4 regions of the Streptomyces sp. NPDC002787 genome follow, and region 3 is predicted to be linked to each of the others. Evidence: riboswitches for the same ligand, from Rfam matches in the RefSeq annotation. Region 3 holds a riboswitch; each other region holds the start of a gene.

Region 1 (3,728 bases), on a different contig from region 3:
GACCCCCGGCGAAGACCTCATCTCCGCGCTCATCCGCGCCTCCGACCACGGTGAGCACCTCACCGAGAACGAGGCCGCGGCGATGGCGTTCATCCTGCTGTTCGCCGGGTTCGAGACGACCGTCAACCTCATCGGGAACGGCACGTACGCCCTCCTCACCCACCCCGAGCAGCGCGCCGGCCTCCAGGCATCCCTCGTCGCCGGGGAGACCACGCTGCTCGAAACCGGCGTCGAGGAACTCCTCCGCTACGACGGCCCCGTCGAACTCGCCACCTGGCGCTTCGCCACCCAGCCCCTCACGATCGGCGGGCAGGCCATCGCCCCCGGCGACCCCGTCCTCGTCGTCCTCGCCGCGGCCGACCGTGACCCGGCCCGTTTCCACGACCCCGACACCCTCGACCTCTCCCGCCGCGACAACCAGCACCTCGGCTACGGCCACGGCATCCACTACTGCCTCGGCGCCCCCCTGGCCCGCCTCGAAGGTCAGACGGCCCTGGCCACGCTCCTCACCCGCCTCCCGGACCTACGACTCGCGGCGGACCCGGCTGATCTGAGGTGGCGCGGCGGGCTCATCATGCGTGGATTGCGCACGCTTCCGGTGGCATTCACTCCGCGCGAGCGGCCCGTAGCAGTACCCCGATCCACGCCAGAAAATGACACACCCTCAAGTCTGTGATCTTCACGTGATCTGCGCTGCATTGACTTGTGACAACTGATCAACTGTCGATACGTTCACACGTCAGTGCGAAGGAGTCACCACATCCCTCGCGCAGGTCACTGCTGTCGCGTGAAAGGCAACCGCATGCTCTCCGGGACCGGTCGTCACCGTCGCCCCCGCCAGGCTCCGGCCCTCCTCGTCGCGGCCGGGGTGACCGGCTCGGCCATCGCGATCCCACTCCTCGGCGCCACCGGCGCGAGCGCGGCCAGCGGAACCACCTGGGACCAGGTGGCGGAGTGCGAGAGCGGCGGCTCCTGGAGCGCGGACACCGGCAACGGGCGCTACGGCGGCCTCCAGTTGACGCAGGAGAACTGGGAGACGTACGGCGGCCTCGACTACGCGACGAGCGCCGACCAGGCCAGCCGTTCGCAGCAGATCGCGGTCGCCGAGAGGGTGCTCGCCGACCAGGGCGTCGGCGTCTGGTCCACCTGTGGCGTGCTCCACAACCTCGCCGGCGACTCCGGCTCCGCCGATGTGGACCCGGGGGGCGCGGGCGACTGGACGAAGTCCGACGATTCCTCCAGTTCGTCCAATACTTCCAGTTCCTCCGGTTCGCCGGATTCGTCTTCTTCGGCTGGATCGACCGGATCGACCAAGTCGGCTGATTCCGCCGACTCCACCGACTCCACCGACTCCGGCGACTCCACCGGCTCCAACGATCCGAAGCGCTCCAGCGGCTCCGGTGACTCCGCTGACTCCAGCGGTTCTGGCGAATCATCCGATTCATCGGAATCGTCCGCGCATGTCAATGAAGGGTCCACCAAGGCCGCCTCGGGCGCCGACTCCGACGATTCCGCGAAGTCCGGCACCGACAACTCGGACGACTCGTCTCAGAGTGGCGGCTCCTCCACGGTCGACGGCAGTGAAAGCAGCGCCGGTCGTCACCGTGGCGCCAGTGCCTCCGAGGGTGCGGGCGCCGCCGACGGCTCGCGCGCCGATTCCTCACCCTCCGGCCGTCACGCCTCCCGTGGCGGCGACGCGGCCCGCGAGGCCGTGGAGGGCTCGTACACCGTCCGTGCGGGCGACAATCTGACGGGCATCGCGAACTCGCTCGGACTCGACGGCGGGTGGCGGGAGCTGTACGCCGAGAACGAGGGCACGGTCGGAACTGACCCGGACCTTATCCTTCCCGGTCAGACCCTCGAAGTCGGTGCCGAAACGGGCGAAAAGTAGCGGGAGTTCGGGTTGGGGTTCGCCCCTGAATGCCCGATTTGATCTCGGTGGGAGATGAATCACAGACCCCCTGATCGGCTTTGAAATTCGGCGAATCACGTGTTTACGGTCGTGACCGCTCGCCACAGCGGGCCCCTGCGGTCGGCACGCCGAATCCTGCCAACGGCCGTATGGGAACAGTCGTCGCGTCAAGCGCCGTAGGCAGGAGCGGGGGACCCAAGGTAAGTGCCGGGTCCGGAAGTTGAGGCCCTTCGGGGTCGCACGACCGGAACCGGCTCGGGGTGAAGCCGCGCGACGTGAGCCGAAAGGCGAGCGAGCGCGGCCGGGCAACTCAACCGGCCCGAACCCGACAGCTCACCTCGCAGGCGTCGGTGAGGGGATCACTCCATGCTGTTTTCCAGCAAGGGCAAGCACCGCCGCCCGTCCAAGGCCGCCCGTGCCATCGCCGTCGCCGGTGTCACCGGCGCCGCCGCCGTCGCGGCTCCGCTGATGGCCGCCGGCAGCGCCTCCGCCGCCACCGCCTCCGAGTGGGACGCCGTCGCCCAGTGCGAGTCCGGCGGGAACTGGTCCATCAACACCGGCAACGGCTACTACGGCGGTCTGCAGTTCTCGGCCTCCACCTGGGCCGGGTACGGCGGTACGAAGTACGCCTCCACCGCCGACCAGGCCAGCAAGGCGCAGCAGATCGAGATCGCCGAGAAGGTCCTCGCGGGTCAGGGCAAGGGCGCCTGGCCGGTCTGCGGCAAGGGCCTGTCCGGTGCCTCGTACAGCGGTGCCGCCGCCTCCGGCAGTGGCTCCTCGAACTCGAACTCCGGCTCGAACTCCGGTTCCTCCTCGCAGGAGAGCACCCAGAAGAGCACTCAGGAGACCCGCGCCTCCCGCTCCTCCGAGCGCGCCACCGTCGAGACCCCGACCGGCAAGAAGGTCAAGAAGGGTGACGGCGAGTACAAGGTCGTCAGCGGTGACACCCTCAGCGCCATCGCCGAGAAGAAGAACGTCAAGGGTGGCTGGGAGAAGCTCTACGAGCTGAACAAGGACATCATCGACGACGCCGACTTCATCTACCCGGGCCAGCAGCTCCACCTGAGCTGACCCTGCATGGCCGGACCGGATGTGGCCGGGCTGAGCTGGGCCGAAAAACAGGCCGCTCCCCAGCTGAACCACAGCCCGCTCACATCCGTGTCCTCCATAGTGAAGACCTCGTGAGGGCCGTCCCCCCGTCCCCACGGGCTCCCCGCCTCGGTGCGCATTCCCCCGTACGCACCGGGGCGGGGCTTTTTCCTTCCTGCGGGGCCCATTTCCCTTCCTGTTCACCTCTCCTGTTCACCACGGCTTTGTTCCGGGTGGGAACAATGGATACCGTCTGTCTGTCCATGGGGCGGTCGGTCGAGGACCGAGGGCCCCGTGGCGGTTAGGCTCTAGTCGCCATCGCGTCACATCCCAAGAAGGAGATGCTCGTGCCGTCCATCGACGTCGTCGTAGCCCGGGAAATCCTGGACTCCCGAGGCAACCCCACGGTCGAGGTCGAGGTCGGCCTCGACGACGGCAGCACGGGTCGTGCCGCCGTCCCCTCCGGCGCCTCCACGGGTGCCTTCGAGGCCATCGAGCTCCGTGACGGCGACCCCAACCGCTACCTCGGCAAGGGCGTCGAGAAGGCCGTCCTCGCGGTCATCGAGCAGATCGGCCCGGAGCTCGTCGGCTACGACGCCACCGAGCAGCGCCTGATCGACCAGGCGATGTTCGACCTGGATGCCACCGACAACAAGGGCTCCCTCGGCGCCAACGCCATCCTCGGCGTCTCCCTCGCCGTCGCCCACGCCGCCTCCGAGGCCAGCGA
Region 2 (3,728 bases), on a different contig from region 3:
TCCTGTACATTTTTTACAGAAGTCGATCAGAGGAGGCATTTCCCATGCCCGCGAACCGACCGTCGGCCCGCCATGTGCTGCCCGAGTTCACCGAGCGCACCAGTGCGGGTCACCGAACGATGGATCCGTACTCGAAGCTGCTGGAAGAACGGATCGTGTTCCTCGGGACGCAGATCGACGACACGTCCGCGAACGATGTGATGGCGCAGTTCATGCACCTCGAGTACCAGTCGCCGGACCGGGACATCTCGCTGTACATCAACTCGCCCGGCGGCTCGTTCAGCGCGATGACGGCGCTCTACGACACGATCCGATTCGTCACCTGCGATGTGGAGACGATCTGTCTGGGCCAGGCCGGGCCGTCCGCCGCGGTGCTGCTGGCGGCGGGCACACCGGGCAAGCGGTTCGTGCTGCCGGGGGCGCGCGTGCTGATCCACCAGCCGGCGTCGGCCGACCGGATCGAGGGGCAGGCGAGCGATCTGGCGATCCGGGCGGCGGAGTTGACGCGCAACCGCCGGAAGCTGGAGGAGATGCTCGTACGGCACACGGGGCAGAGCCCCGAGCGGATCAGTGCCGACATCGAGCGGGACACGTTCCTCGACGCCGAGGCGGCGGTGGAGTACGGACTGGCCGATCGGGTGATCCCGAGCCGTAAGACCTCGCGCACGCTCCCCGGCGCGAGGTGAGGCGTCGATGCTCCCACCCGAACTGCCGCCGCTGCCCGCGCTCACGCGCGCCGAGGCGGAGCTGATCGACCGTTACCTGGACGCGGTCGACCTCCTCGGCCGGATCAATCCGGCCCGCCCGGGCGACACGTACCGCGGGTTGCGCGCGGCGCAGGCGCTCGTCGCCAAGGCGATCGCTCTGCGCGACGCGCTCGAACTGATGCACAGGCGCGGTGAGAACGAGGTGCACGCCCCAACCCTCGCGCGGGCCCTGAGAGTTCTCGACGGCGAGCGCCGGGCGGCCCGTGTCGCGCTGCCGCCGGAGCCGGAGGACTCACCGGCCTGAACCGATCCCCGGCCGCTCGCCGTATTACTGACGGGGCGTCCGGCCCGGGTACGCACCCTCCGGACGGCCTAGCACGATCGACCCATCGGCCCATACGTCCAAAGAACCTGTGAAGTTGCGCGATCTGGCCACCGAACTGACGGAATGCATTATTCCGGTGCTGGTGCGGACCTCCTCGGCCACGTGGACACACCTACCGAAATCGTCCTGTCCACCCGAACGGGCGAGTGGTGAGTAAGACCACAAATCCCCGATTCCGTTGGGATTTTCGGACTTCCGTGCGTCAAGATCCCTTCCTGACGACAAGCCCCCGCCGCAGCGGCGGGGCGATCCGGGTGGACGCCGAGTCCTGCCGCCGCCCGGATGACCGGTCGACAGGATTGCATCGGCAGGAGTGGAGGACCCAAGCACGACGGGTCGCCGGAACGGTCACGCCATGACCGGGCCGAGCAGCCCTTGGGGTGAAGCCGCGTCAGCGGCCGGGCAACTTTGTCAGCCCGAATCCGACAGGTCATCCTTCACAGGCGGCTGACGAAGGGTTGCGCATGACTGCGCTGAATCGTGTCCCGTCGCTGTTGACCCGGGCCGGCACGGCCTCGGCTCTGACCATCGCCGCTGTCAGCGGCAGCATCGTGGTCCCGGGCGTCGCAGCCGACGCCGAGGCCGCCACGGTGGCGTCGAAGGCACTCAAGGTCGCGGCTTCCAAGAAGGGCTCCCCTTACAAGTACGGCGCCACGGGCCCAGGCAGGTTCGACTGCTCAGGGCTGACGCTGTACTCGTTCAAGAAGGCGGGCAAGAAGCTGCCCCGTACTGCCCAGCAGCAGTACAACAAGACGAAGCACATCTCCGCGAGCAGCCGCAAGCTCGGAGACCTCGTCTTCTTCCACTCGGGCTCGAACGTCTACCACGTCGGTATCTACGCGGGGAAGGGAAAGATCTGGCACTCGCCGAAGACGGGTGACGTCGTCCGGCTGCAGAAGATCTGGACGAAGAGCGTCTGGTACGGCCGGGTCCGCTGACCCACCGTCGGGGGGCGGCGGCGGAACGCACGGCCGCCCCCCGGCCTGCTCCTCACCCGCCCCCCGGGTCGCTCTTCCGCGCCCCTTGCACAGGGGCGTACCCCCGGCCGAACTGGTTACTCGTTCAGTCATGGCCGACGAAAGCACCCGCCCCGCCCGCAACGAGACGCCCCTCGAACGCGCCGACCGTAACTTCGCCGAGTTGCTGCAGGAGTTGCGGGTCACCCAGACAGGGGTGCAGATCCTCTTCGCGTTCCTGCTGACGCTGGCCTTCACACCGCGCTTCCCGGACCTGGACTCCGTACAGCGCGCCACCTACGTCACCACCCTGCTGCTGGCGGTCCTCGCGGCGACGCTCTTCACCGCCCCGGCCGCCCTGCACCGGCTGCTCTTCCAGCAGAACGCCAAGCCCACCATCGTCCAGGTCTCGTCCCGGCTGGCCACCGTGGGCCTGGGGGTGCTGATGCCGGCCTTCGCCGGGTCCGTGATGCTCGTCGTGGACGTGACGCTCGGCCGGACGGCCGGGATCATCGCCGGGGTCGGCACGCTCCTCGGGTGTCTGTTCCTGTGGGCCGTGCTCCCGAAGCTGGTGGGACGCTCCGAGCGCAACGGCAGCACGAGGACGCCGCGTCAGGACGGGACGGTCCCCGCCCCCCGGGGTCAGGACTCCGTCACGGCTCCTGCGGACCACCTGTCCTGACCGGCTGTACGGGGACCGTCCACGGCAGCTCGATCGCCACCGTCTTACCGCCCTCCCGTGTGGGTCTGATGCTCAGCCTGCCGCCGCACTCGGCGGTCAGCCAGCGGATGATGACCATGCCCCTGCCGTTGTCCTGCTGGACGGCGGCGGGCAGGCGCTTGGGAAAACGTGGATGGCTGTCGGTGACGCCGATGCGCAGGTGCTCGTCCCGGTCGAGCGCGATGTCCACGGTGAACGTGGGCGACTGACCGAGTGTGTGCTGGACGGCGTTGGTGGCGAGTTCGGACACGATCAGGCGCACGGTGTCCGCGATGTCCGTGTCACCCGGCAGGCCCCATTCGGCCAGCACGGTGGTGACGTAGTTCCGGGCAGCGGGCACCGAGGCGGGATCGCTCGGCAGAGTGACGGATGCTTCCTGGTGATCTGCCATGGCGAGGCGTCCCTTTCCCACGGGACCGGTGTCCGACAGGGAGCGGATGGTTCGACTACGGTCCCGGACTGGTGCTTCGCGCCAGACTGCCACTACCTGGGCCGTCACGGGCGGCGATCCACCAAGATGTGCATATATCTGTCGCTCGAAGCGGTGAACTCTCCGACGGCCGACCGTATTTGGCAGGGGTCTTCGTCCATCCTCTGTCGTCACCCCGACTTCGCTCGCCGGGCGGAAGGAGAAACCCATGCAGTACGGTCCGGCGGTGCGCCGCCGCAAGCTCGGTGCCGAGTTGCGTGTCCTGCGCACCCGTTCCCGTCTCACGAGCATCGAGGCGGCCCGTCTCGTGGGCTGGCACCAGTCGAAGGTGAGCCGGATCGAGACGGGCGCCAGCGGGGTGAAGCCCGGGGACGTACGCAAGCTACTGGACGCGTACGGGGTCGACGACTCCGAATTACGGGAGGTGCTCCTGGCTCTGGCGGGCTCCGAGGACGGGAGCGGGCGGCACAACTGGTGGCACGCCTACCGGGGCGTGCTGCCGCCGACGTACCGCGATTTCATCAGTCTG
Region 3 (3,728 bases):
CCTCGGCCTGCCGGAGGACGCCCGCGACTACACGTCGGCGGCCCAGATGCTGGGTGCCCTCGGCATCGACGAGCTGGACCTGCTCTCCAACAACCCCGACAAGGCGCAGCAGCTGCGCGACCTCGGCGTCGGCGTCCGGCACCGCGTCCCCACGGGCGTCTTCACCACCGCCCACAACGTCCGCTACCTCCGCGCCAAGGTCCTCCAGACCCAGCACACGCTTCCCCTGCCGGAACTGGCGGACCTGCCGGAACTGACGGAGCTGTCGGCGGGCTGATCCCGGAAAACCGGCCCCCTCGCCCCCTCCCGGCCCGGCCCCCTCCCCTCCCTAGCCCACTCGGCCCCGCCGACTAGCCCCGCGCCCCACCGCCGGAAACCCTGTAGATGTGGGGCAGCCAGAGGGAGCGAGGGAGCCGGCCGGTCGGCGGTTCTCGTACGCCCGCGCGCTCGCCTGCGGCCTGCCCGTCCTGCTGATCGCCATCGGCCTCTTCTATGACCACTTCACCCCGCGCGAGTTCACGGCGGTCCCCTTCTTCACCGCCGCGCCCCTCGTGGCGGCGCCGCTCTTCTCGCTCCACGGCACGCTGATCACCGGCGCCGCCTCGGTCGCCGGCATCACCGCCGTACGGGTCCACTACGGCGACACGGGCCATGTGGACGCGATCACCGAGATCGCGACGGTCGCCACCGTCGCCGTACTGGCCGTGCTCATCAACCGTCTCGTCCGCCGCAGCGACGCCCGGCTCGCCACCGCCCGCGAGATCGCCGAGGCTGCGCAGCGGGCCGTACTGCCGGTGCCGCAGGAGCGGATCGGCGGGCTGGAGATCGCCGCGCGGTACGAGGCCGCGCAGGCCGGGGCGTCGATCGGGGGCGATCTGTACGCGGTGCAGGACTCCCCCCACGGCGTACGGCTGATCGTGGGCGATGTGCGCGGCAAGGGGCTGGGGGCGGTCTCGGCGGTGGCGGTGCTGATCGGCGCGTTCCGGGAGGCGGCCGAGCAGGAGTCGACGCTCGAAGCGGTCGCCCAGCGGCTGGAGCGGGCGCTGGCCCGGGAGGCGGCACGGCGCGAGGCCGCCCGACGGGACGGGACCGTGGAGTACGAGGGGTTCGTCACGGCCGTACTGGCGGAGTTCCCGCACGACGCCGGCCGCGCACGGATCGTCAACCGCGGCCACCCCTCACCCCTGCTGCTGTACGCCGACGGCACCCTGCGCACCCTGGACGCCCCGCAGCCCGCGCTTCCGCTCGGCATGGACGACCTGGGCACCTGGCCGGACCGCGCCGAGGAGACGGGGTTCCCGCCCGGCGCCACGCTGCTCTTCTACACCGACGGCCTCTCCGAGGCCCGCGACAGCCACGGTGTCTTCTACGACCCGGCCGAGCGACTGTCCGGCCGTACGTTCCCCGGCCCGCGCGCCCTGTTGACAACCCTCGCGGACGAGGTGCGCCGCCACACGGGCGACCGCACGACGGACGACATGGCACTCCTCGCGATCCGCCGCCCCTGACACCCCTCCCGCACCTCTCTCTCACATCTCTCGGCGTGGGATCACGGAGCGTGTCCGTTCGAACTTCCTCCGTATAGAAACTGACTTACCGTCAGAACAACTGTTACTCCTGAGGCAAGGTCAACTCGCCCGTTTTCCGCCCTTCATGACCCGTAAAGTCCGAGGCGAAAGCCGGAACGATCATTCAGAACAGCTTGGAATGGAGCGCCCGCGTCTATTAACGTTCGATAACGCAGCGCGGTCGTCCCAGCCGTCACAAGAGACGGCTCCGTGCTCACGCGCCGAATCCCGCAAGGGAACCGGGGAACCACCACCCTGGGGTGAATCGCGCGCAAACCGTCGTGGCAGCACGTCAGGTTTACGCGCGTAGGAGACCTTCCTGCTCCGAACCCGTCAGCTAACCCGGTAGGCGAGAAGGAAGGAAAGGAGTACGCCCACGTGGCGTCGAACCGGTCCGCGACCGAAGCCCCGTTCGTACCTAGCCAACGCGACGGCGAGAGCCAGACGTTCGGCTACGGCAGCTACAACAGCGACAACGAGGGCCCCTGGCAGGAGTGGAACCCCACCGAGGACTCCCTTCGCCCCGCTCGCGGTCGGCACCGCGTCGCCAAGAAGAGCGGCGTACTCGCCCGTGGCGGTCTCGCCCGCAGCTCCACGGTGCTCGGCGTCGGTGTCATAGCCGCCGTCAGTGGCGCCGGCATGGCCAGCGCGCAGTCCGGCAAGGCCCCGGTGTCCATATCGATGCCCGACATGCCGAACGTCGGCTCGGTCTTCGAGGACGACGCCGAGGAGCCGGAGCCGCAGGCCTCCACCAGCCCGCTCAGCAGCGCCGGCCTGATCGCCGCCGACACCGAGCAGGGCGCCGCCGACGCCGGTGAGGCGCTCCGCGCCCGCATCATGGCGCAGGCCGAGTCCCAGCAGGACGCGTTCGACAAGGCCGCCGCCGAGGCCGCCCAGACCGCCGCCGCGGAGAAGGCCGCCGAGCAGGCCGCCAAGGAGAAGAAGGAAGCCGAGGCGAAGGAAGCCGCCGCCAAGAAGAAGGCGGAGGAGGAGGCCGCGGCGAAGAAGGAGGCCGAGCGCCTCGCCGCCCTGGCCAAGCAGTTCGCGCTTCCCACCTCCTCGTACACCCTCACCTCCTCCTTCGGTCAGGCCGGCCCCTACTGGTCCTCCGGCTACCACACCGGCCTCGACTTCGCCGCCCCCACCGGCACGCTCATCAAGGCCGTCCACAGCGGCACGATCACGCAGGCCGGCTACGAGGGCTCCTACGGCTACAAGACCGTCCTCACCCTCGATGACGGCACCGAGATCTGGTACGCCCACCAGTCCTCCATCGGCGTCAGCGTCGGCCAGAAGGTCGCCACCGGCGATGTGATCGGCCGCGTCGGCGCCACCGGCAACGTCACGGGCGCCCACCTCCACATGGAGGTCCACCCCGGCGGCTCCTCCAGCGGCATCGACCCGGCGGCGTGGCTGCGCAGCAAGGGTCTGAACCCGTAAGGGCCAGGTAGGACTCGCAGACCCAGCCGTGCGCCGCGTAACCCGATGAGGGGTGCGCGGCGTTCGTCATGCCCGGACGCTTCACGCATCATTCACGCTGAGGCGGAATGCGGACGTCCGTTCCACCCGTTGACCCTGAACATGACTTCTCTTCGCAAGCTGGGCACGTCCGACATCGAGGTCTTCCCGCTCTCCCTCGGCGGCAACGTCTTCGGCTGGACCGCAGACGAGGCACAGTCCTTCGCCGTCCTCGACGCCTACGCGGCCGGCGGTGGCAACTTCCTCGACACCGCCGACTCCTACTCGGCGTGGGTCGAGGGCAACAAGGGCGGCGAGTCAGAGACGATCATCGGCAAGTGGGTCGGCTCCCGGGGCAACCGCTCCGACGTGGTCATCGCGACCAAGGTGAGCCAGCACCCCGAGTACCGGGGCCTGACGGCGGCCAACATCAAGGCGGCGGCCGACGCGTCCCTCACCCGCCTCGGCACCGACTACATCGACCTCTACTACACGCACTTCGACCAGCCCGAGGTCCCCGTCGAGGAGATCATCACCGCCCTCGACGACCTGGTGAAGGCCGGCAAGGTCCGCGCGATCGCCGCGTCCAACATCACCCCCGAGCGTCTGCGGGCCTCACTGGACTTCTCGGAAGCCGAGGGCCTGGCCCGCTATGTGGCACTCCAGCCCCACTACAACCTGGTCTCGCGGGACACCTACGAG
Region 4 (3,728 bases), on a different contig from region 3:
ACCGCGTCCTCGACGTGACCGCCGAGGAGGTCCAGGAGATCGCCAAGGCGCGTCTGAGGCCCGACAACCGCGCGGTGCTCGTCTACGAGCCCGTCGACGGCGAGGAGGACGACACAGAGGAAGCCGCGGCGCAGGCCGCCGAAACCACCGACGAGACCGAGGAGTCGGCGAAGTGACCGAGCTCGCGACCATGGACTTCCACCCGCAGCCCCAGGCCGGCGAGGCCAGGCCCTGGGCGTTCCCGGCGCCCGAGCGCTCCACCCTCGACAACGGTCTGACCGTCCTGCGCTGCCACCGTCCCGGCCAGCAGGTCGTCGCCGTCGAGGTCCTCCTCGACGCGCCCCTGGACGCCGAGCCCGCCGGTCTCGACGGTGTGGCCACCATCATGACCAGGGCGTTCTCCGAGGGCACCGACAAGCACACGGCCGAGGAGTTCGCCGCCGAGCTGGAGCGCTGCGGCGCCACCCTCGACTCGCACGCCGACCACCCCGGCGTTCGGCTCTCCCTCGAAGTGCCCGTGTCGCGGCTGGCGAAGGCGCTCGGCCTGCTCGCCGACGCCCTCAGGGCCCCCGCGTTCGAGGACAGCGAGATCGAGCGGCTGGTGGCCAACCGGCTCGACGAGATCCCCCACGAGACCGCCAACCCGGGCCGCCGGGCCGCGAAGGAGCTCTCCAAGCAGCTGTTCCCGGCCGACTCGCGCATGTCGCGCCCCCGCCAGGGCACCGAGGAGACCGTCGAGGGCATCGACTCCGCGGCCGTACGCGCCTTCTACGAGAAGCACGTACGCCCCGCGACGGCCACCGCCGTGGTCGTCGGCGACCTCACCGGCGTCGACCTCGACACGGTGCTCGGCGAGACCCTGGGCGCCTGGACCGGCTCCCCGGCCAAGCCGCGACCGGTGCCGTCCGTGACCGCCGACGACACCGGGCGGGTGATCATCGTGGACCGCCCCGGCTCCGTCCAGACCCAACTGCTCATCGGCCGGGTGGGCGCCGACCGGCACGACCGCGTGTGGCCGGCCCAGGTGCTCGGCACGTACTGCCTCGGCGGCACCCTCACCTCCCGTCTGGACCGCGTCCTGCGCGAGGAGAAGGGCTACACCTACGGCGTGCGCGCGTTCGGCCAGGTGCTGCGCTCCGCACCCGACGGCTCGGGCACCGCGATGCTCGCCATCAGCGGCTCCGTGGACACACCCAACACCGGACCGGCGCTCGACGACCTGTGGACGGTGCTGCGCACCCTCGCCGCCGAGGGTCTGACCGACGCCGAGCGCGACGTCGCCGTGCAGAACCTCGTCGGGGTCGCCCCCCTCAAGTTCGAGACGGCCGCCGCCGTGGCGAGCACGCTGGCCGACCAGGTCGAGCAGTACCTGCCGGACGACTACCAGTCGACGCTCTACCGCCAACTCGCCGCCACGGGCACGGTGGAGGCCACGGCCGCCGCCGTGAGCGCCTTCCCGGTGGACCGTCTGGTGACCGTCCTCGTCGGCGACGCCGCGCAGATCGAGGAGCCGGTCAGGGCCCTCGGCATCGGCCAAGTCACCGTCGTACCGGCCGAGTAGAAACCGGGCAGAACGACGCGCGTCTCCGGGGCCCTGGTGACTGAAGAGTCGCCAGGGCCCTCGTTTGTCCCTATTGATGGGGGAGGTTGCACGTCTGCCCTGTGGCGTACGCCTCAAAACCCGTGATCCGTTTGTTATTTCGAAGACGGCGCCCTTAGCGTCGGTCCGGCTGTTCGTCAGCAGTCCGCCGCAGCCGCGGCACCGGACAGTCATCGCCGAGTCCCCGCATGGCGCGAGCCAGGGGAGCCGGGGACCCACCGCAGTCCCTGGGGTGAATCGGGTGCCCTTCGCGAAGCGACGCGAAACGGGGGGCAGCCGTAGGAGACCTTCCTGCTCCGAACCCGTCAGCTAACCCGGTAGGCGAGAGGGAAGGAAAGGACCAGCCACTTCATGGCGTTCACCCGCGCCCCCGGGAAGCACCGCCGTCCCGGCCGTGTGAAGCGCGCGACCACGAGGAACGTGGGCGTCGCCGCTCTCACCACCACCGGTGTCATCGGCACCCTGGCAGCCCCCGCGCTCGCCGCGGAGGAGCCCGCCGTCGAGCAGACCGGTCTCAACCAGATCATCACCCTCGGCGACACGGTCGCCGACCAGGTCGACGCCCAGGCCGCCGCCCAGCAGCAGGCCGCCGAGGTCGCCGAGATCAAGAAGAAGGCGCAGGAGGAGGCCCGCAAGGCAGCCGCCGAGAAGGCCGAGCAGGAACGTGCCGCCGCCAAGGAGCGCGAGGAGATCAAGGCCCGCGCCGCCCGTGCGGCCGAGCGCGAGCGCCTCAACTCCTATGTCGCGCCCATCAGCGGCTCGTACATCTCCACCGGCTACAAGGCCGGCGGCGCCGTCTGGTCCTCCGGCAGCCACACCGGCGTCGACTTCCACGCGGCCTCCGGCACCGCCGTCCTCGCGGTCGGCTCCGGCACTGTCGTCGAGGCGGGCTGGGGTGGCGCGTACGGCAACAACATCGTCATCAAGATGAACGACGGCACGTACACGCAGTACGGCCACCTGTCGTCCATCGGCGTCTCCGTCGGCCAGACGGTCACCCCCGGCCAGCAGATAGGCCTCTCCGGGGCGACCGGCAACGTCACCGGCGCGCATCTGCACTTCGAGGCCCGGACGACCGCCGAGTACGGCTCGGACATCGACCCCGCCGCGTACCTGCGCTCGCACGGCGTGAACATCTGACGCCTCGCTCAGCTCTTCCCGGAAGGCCCTGGCTCACCGAGCCGGGGCTTTCCGCGTTGTGACGTACTCCTTGTCCGTTGTGACACACCTCCTGTCCAAAAAATATCCATGGATTCCGGTCCGCCATCGGAAATTCCGGCTCGCTGCAATAGAGTCACTGGAACACACGTCAATCATCGACGTTTCACGGGGATTAAGGCGGAGGTCGGTCATGCGTATTCCGGCGCACTCGGTATGCACGGCTATCCGCGACGACATCGTCGCGGGTGTCTACGAGCGCGGCAGCCGCCTCACCGAGGAACTGCTCGCGCGCCGGTACGGCGTCAGCCGGGTCCCCGTGCGTGAGGCGCTGCGCACGCTGGAGGCGGAAGGGTTCGTGGTGACCCGTCGGCACGCGGGCGCGTGCGTCGCCGAGCCGACCGAGCAGGAGGCCGCCGACCTGCTGGAGATGCGCATGCTGCTGGAGCCGCTGGGCGCCGCCCGCGCCGCCCAGCGCCGTACGGAGGCACACCTCAAGGTGCTGCGCGGCCTGGTCAGGCTGGGCCAGGAGCGGGCCAGGCGGGGCAACAGCGAGGATCTGCGCTCCCTGGGCGGCTGGTTCCACGAGACGCTCGCACAGGCGTCCGGCAGCCCCGCGCTGACCTCGACACTCGCCCAGCTGCGGCACAAGATCGCCTGGATGTACGCGGTCGAGGCGTCGGCCGACCCCGTGGAGTCCTGGGCGGAGCACGGCGGCATCGTGGACGCCGTCGCGCGTGGCGACAGCGAGCGGGCGCGAACGATCACCTCCCTGCACACCGAGCGCGCGACCGCCGCGCACCGGCTCCGCTTTCCCGCCGCCGGCGGGGCGGAGCGGCCGGATCGTGTGAGGACTTCGCAACACCCTGTAAACATGCCAAGCCTGCGGCATTAACACGGGAGCCGTATACAAAGAGAGCGGAATTTCGAGGGGCATTTTTCCTGCTGCCCGCAGAACGGAAATGCGAAG

The links. Region 3 has a riboswitch for cyclic di-AMP ahead of ACWD26_RS04190 (M23 family metallopeptidase). Riboswitches for the same ligand answer to the same signal wherever they lie in the genome.
Region 1: linked by a shared signal. The riboswitch ahead of ACWD26_RS34875 (transglycosylase family protein) and the one ahead of ACWD26_RS04190 (M23 family metallopeptidase) in region 3 are both predicted to bind cyclic di-AMP.
Region 2: linked by a shared signal. The riboswitch ahead of ACWD26_RS37940 (C40 family peptidase) and the one ahead of ACWD26_RS04190 (M23 family metallopeptidase) in region 3 are both predicted to bind cyclic di-AMP.
Region 4: linked by a shared signal. The riboswitch ahead of ACWD26_RS30370 (M23 family metallopeptidase) and the one ahead of ACWD26_RS04190 (M23 family metallopeptidase) in region 3 are both predicted to bind cyclic di-AMP.

What each region holds. Positions count from the first base shown of each region.
Region 1 covers NZ_JBSFVC010000031.1:41,518-45,245, forward strand. The annotation lists gene ACWD26_RS34865 (cytochrome P450 family protein) at 1-676, shown strand, start outside; gene ACWD26_RS34870 (transglycosylase family protein) at 803-1,891, shown strand; cyclic di-AMP (ydaO/yuaA leader) riboswitch at 2,075-2,274, shown strand; gene ACWD26_RS34875 (transglycosylase family protein) at 2,279-2,983, shown strand; gene eno (phosphopyruvate hydratase) at 3,349-3,728, shown strand, end outside.
Region 2 covers NZ_JBSFVC010000039.1:32,666-36,393, reverse strand. The annotation lists gene ACWD26_RS37950 (ATP-dependent Clp protease proteolytic subunit) at 45-686, shown strand; gene ACWD26_RS37945 (hypothetical protein) at 694-1,011, shown strand; cyclic di-AMP (ydaO/yuaA leader) riboswitch at 1,383-1,553, shown strand; gene ACWD26_RS37940 (C40 family peptidase) at 1,557-2,030, shown strand; gene ACWD26_RS37935 (DUF6328 family protein) at 2,161-2,730, shown strand; gene ACWD26_RS37930 (ATP-binding protein) at 2,702-3,160, opposite strand; gene ACWD26_RS37925 (helix-turn-helix domain-containing protein) at 3,408-3,728, shown strand, end outside.
Region 3 covers NZ_JBSFVC010000003.1:27,306-31,033, reverse strand. The annotation lists gene ACWD26_RS04200 (GTP cyclohydrolase II) at 1-277, shown strand, start outside; gene ACWD26_RS04195 (PP2C family protein-serine/threonine phosphatase) at 387-1,508, shown strand; cyclic di-AMP (ydaO/yuaA leader) riboswitch at 1,778-1,935, shown strand; gene ACWD26_RS04190 (M23 family metallopeptidase) at 1,947-3,008, shown strand; gene ACWD26_RS04185 (aldo/keto reductase) at 3,150-3,728, shown strand, end outside.
Region 4 covers NZ_JBSFVC010000024.1:48,235-51,962, reverse strand. The annotation lists gene ACWD26_RS30380 (M16 family metallopeptidase) at 1-176, shown strand, start outside; gene ACWD26_RS30375 (M16 family metallopeptidase) at 173-1,561, shown strand; cyclic di-AMP (ydaO/yuaA leader) riboswitch at 1,765-1,939, shown strand; gene ACWD26_RS30370 (M23 family metallopeptidase) at 1,952-2,740, shown strand; gene ACWD26_RS30365 (GntR family transcriptional regulator) at 2,952-3,653, shown strand.